2 regions of the Metabacillus sp. GQ13 genome follow, and region 1 is predicted to be linked to the other one. Evidence: predicted binding sites of a transcription regulator. Region 1 holds the regulator's gene; the other holds the start of a gene.
What was found. Region 1 encodes CtsR, which represses protease genes until heat stress. Its sites were predicted from a motif close to ATGGTCAATAAAGGTCAAACA; they were not measured.
Positions count from the first base shown of each region.

Region 2: a site for CtsR is predicted at 956-976, ahead of AC6CHR_RS09890 (ATP-dependent Clp protease ATP-binding subunit). Genes of this name have one in related genera too.

Region 1 is NZ_JCAXET010000023.1:1,973-4,180, forward strand. It holds gene AC6CHR_RS22130 (MgtC/SapB family protein) at 160-858, shown strand; gene AC6CHR_RS22135 (CtsR family transcriptional regulator) at 984-1,445, shown strand; gene mcsA (protein-arginine kinase activator protein McsA) at 1,461-2,012, shown strand; gene mcsB (protein-arginine kinase McsB) at 2,016-2,208, shown strand, end outside.
Region 2 is NZ_JCAXET010000006.1:275,209-277,416, forward strand. It holds gene AC6CHR_RS09885 (YkvI family membrane protein) at 1-798, opposite strand, end outside; gene AC6CHR_RS09890 (ATP-dependent Clp protease ATP-binding subunit) at 1,052-2,208, shown strand, end outside.

The DNA of each region.
Region 1 (2,208 bases):
CAAAGTCCAATTTTTTTAAGTTTGATAGCAACAAACATTATTTTTAGGGAAAAGCCTTTCAGAATAAAGATAAAATAATTTATTGATTTGTAGTTTGAATACAATCATTTGAGTATACATATATTAGAGAAAGATTTTTATAGCCAAAGAGGGGAAAGAATGAATACTATTATTGACTTATTAAATCAAGATACATACATTATGTTTTCACGTATATTAATAGCAACATTATTATGCGGTCTAATTGGATTAGAGAGGGAATTTAATAAGCATCCTGCAGGATTTCGTACACATTTACTTGTAGGGATAGGGTCTTGTTTAATGATGATCTTATCTCTTTATGGATTTGAAGATTATATTCAAAAAGATCCTAATATTCGCTTTGATCCTGCCAGAATCCCTTCCTATGTTATCAGTGGGATAGGATTTCTTGGTGGTGGAACAATTCTTGTTAGAGGAGCAACAGTCAGAGGTTTAACAACTGCTGCCTCAATATGGATAGTGGCAGGGTTAGGTTTAGTTATAGGTTCAGGTATGTATGAAGTGGCTATATTTACGACATTCATTGTTTTGATGTGTTTAATTTTTTTAAATCGACTAGAAAAATTTATGATTGGCAAAAGACCTAAAAGGAAAGTAAAAGTAGTTGTCCACTCTAATAAGACTACAATTGAAGATGTGTTAAAGAAGATATCGACATACGACGTGAAAACAAATAAGACCGTTATGACATCATGTAGGAAGGATAAAGAAGGTCAGGTAACATTTAATTATCAATTAGAGATAGATGTTTCATCTGTAAATGTTGATCTAGAAAGAATCATTGTAGAGGTAAGTGAGGTGGAAAAAATATTTTAGATATGTTTTACAAGTTAATATTTTGGCAATAGTTAAAATGAAACAGAAAGCTTGAAAATTTTTTCTGTTCGTTTTATAGTAAGGTTAAAGTCAAATATAGTCAAAGTCAGTGAGGGGGAGGTTGAGTGAGAAATATTTCAGACATTATTGAACAGTACTTAAAGCAGGTTCTGGAAAGTGGTGGAAAAGAAATAGTAGAGATTAAGCGTAGTGAGATTGCTGATAAGTTTCAGTGTGTACCTTCACAAATTAACTATGTTATTAATACAAGATTTACGATTGAAAGAGGGTATGTCGTAGAAAGTAAACGTGGTGGTGGCGGTTATATCCGTATTATCAAAGTCCGATCCAATAATCATGCACACTTAATCGAACAAATCTTACATTTAATTCAACATCGCCTTTCACAAGTTGCTGCAGTGGACATAATCAGTAGACTAGTTAGTGAGGAAGTTATATCAGCTAGGGAAGCTAAACTGATGCTGAGCGTTATTGATAGGTCTGTGATATATATTGATCTACCCCATAGGGATGAATTAAGGGCTAGGATGGTTAAAGCCATGCTGACGTCATTGAAATATAAATGAAAGTAGGGGAGACGGATGATCTGCCAGGATTGTAAAGAAAGACCGGCGACGTTTCACTTTACAAAAGTGATTAATGGTGAAAAAACAGAGGTTCATATTTGTGAGCATTGTGCGCACGAAAATAGTGAGCTAGTTATGTTTAATGTTAATCAAGGTTTTTCTTTAAATAATTTATTAACGGGTTTGTTAAACATGGAATCGGGTATTGCCAAGACAGAAGAACAGAATGTTTTTCAAGCAAATGATGTTCCTCATTGTGATCGATGCAAAATGACTTTACCCCAATTTAAAAAGGTTGGAAGATTTGGGTGTTCAAACTGTTATCATACATTTAAAAGTTATATAAATCCGATATTAAAACGGGTTCATGGTGGAAACACTGTCCATTCCGGGAAAATTCCAGAGAGAATTGGCGGAGATATTCATATCCGCAAGCAAATTGGCGAGCTAAAGGATAAACTTCATCATTTTATTGCCCAAGAGGAATTTGAACAAGCTGCCGAATATAGAGATCAAATTAGACTTCTTGAGAAAAAACTAAGCAATTCTCAAAAGGAGGGATCATAAGGCATGTCTCTCCAAAATTTTATGAATAAAGCAATGAGTGCTTGGATGAGTCAAGAAGGTCCTGATTCAGATATTGTTTTAAGCAGCAGAATTCGCTTAGCACGAAATATAGAGCAATATAAATTTCCGACGCTTTCTACCAATGATGAATTACAAGAAGTGTTAACTTTTTTTGAAACAACTTATGCAAATAAAA
Region 2 (2,208 bases), on a different contig from region 1:
GACAGCAATATAGATAAAGTAAACCGCAAAAAATGTGGTTCTCATTACCTCTGCCATTGGTATATCGAATTGTGTGAGACTTGTCAGTGAAGAAAGTGCTATATGACTACTAATTAAAATGATTGTTAAGAGTAAACCGCCGAGCATTCCACCCCTTTTCAATACTTTTTCATCTTTTATTTCACTTGCTAATGGGACAAGAACAGCCGAAGCCATAGTCAAGTTAAATGCGGCGTATGAAAAAGCAGATAAAATCCATTTAAATGATGTAACTGTCTCTGAAGGAAATTGCAAAAATACGTCATAAGAAAACGATTGAAATCCAAGAGTTACACTAAATAGAATCAATAATGGAACGACAATAATATTTACACTAAATAATCCCTTTACGCCAAACGTCATGACAAGCATCGTAAGGATAATTGTGATTATGACTCCAAGTCTAATTGAAAGGCCTAGTTGCTCTTTAAAAATGGCTCCTGCTCCAGAAAGCATAATAGATGTTAATCCTAGCAGAATAACCAACATAAAAAGATTAATAACACCACCGATCTTATTACCAAATATAAAGGTCATTAAATCTTGATATGATGATGCGTTAATACGTTTAGATAAGATGAGCATTTTTGTACCAATTGTAATAAACAAAATCCCTGATAATAGGATTCCAGCTAGTCCGAAAACACCATACTTTGTAAAAAACTCCACTATTTCTTTACCAGTAGCAAAACCAGCTCCAACAACAGTACCTACATATACGGCTGCTACTTGAAAAGAAGCAACCCAAGATCTCCTCATCTTCTAACACCTCACTTAAGTTAAACAAAGCTTGTATCATTATATGAAGAAAAACTAGGATGATTCTTTACAAGCTAAATCTATTACCTTTGGTATTGATTACCTAAATTATATCTAAGCTTAAATACTTGAAAGTCAAAAAAGGTCAAGATATACTATGATCAAAGATGGTCAAACATATCGAATAACTTTTTCGGTTTGTTCTCCTATTTACCGATAACAATCTTTATTTAATAGAAGGGGAGTTTTCTAAATGTTTTGTGAAAAGTGTCAAAATAAACAAGCGACTATCCATTTAAACATTCATATAAACAATCAACAAAAACAGGTCAGACTATGTGAGGAGTGTTATGCACACTATAAACAGTCGATACCATCAGGCTTTACGAACGGATTTTCTTCTTTACCATTGGATGAATTCTTTAAAGGACTTCAAAAAGACCAACAAGCAAATCCACAATCACAACAAAATGATGGTGGAGGTATTCTTGACCAACTAGGACGTAATCTAACACATGCTGCACGGGTTGGATTGATTGATCCTGTCATTGGTCGTGACGAAGAGGTAGATCGTATAATTGAAATCTTAAATCGTCGTAATAAAAACAATCCGGTATTAATTGGAGAACCAGGCGTTGGTAAAACAGCTGTAGTTGAAGGACTGGCACTAAAGATTGCGAACAATACTGTGCCCGTTAAACTCGCAAATAAAGAAGTCTATCTTTTAGATGTAGCATCTCTTGTAGCTAGCACTGGTATCAGAGGACAATTTGAAGAGCGGCTGAAAAAGATAATTAGTGAGCTTCAACAACGTAAAAATATTATTCTATTTATTGATGAAATTCACCAGTTAGTTGGCGCGGGCTCAGCTGAAGGTTCAATGGATGCTGGAAATATTTTAAAACCAGCATTGGCACGTGGTGAGCTTCAAATTGTTGGTGCTACTACATTTAAAGAATACCGTGTTATTGAGAAGGATGCTGCACTCGAACGTCGCTTCCAGCCTGTATATGTTCGAGAGCCATCTGAAGAAGAAGCTGTTACTATTCTGAAAGGTATTAAAGCTCAGTATGAAAACTATCACCATGTAACCTATTCAGAGGAAGCGATTAACGCTTGTGTGACATTATCACATCGCTACATTCAAGACCGTTATTTACCAGATAAAGCGATCGATTTACTTGATGAAGCAGGATCTAAAAAGAATCTAACACTTTCAAATGTAAATGAAGAGCAAGTAAAAGAACGCTTAAATCAACTGGCTATACAAAAATCAGAGGCAACAAAAAAAGAAGACTATGAATTAGCAGCAAAACTAAGAGATGATGAAGCTCGTTTAGAGGCTCAGTTAAACCAAGAGATTCCTGGTGAAACAGCTAGTGTTTCAATTGAAGATATCCAAGCTCTTAT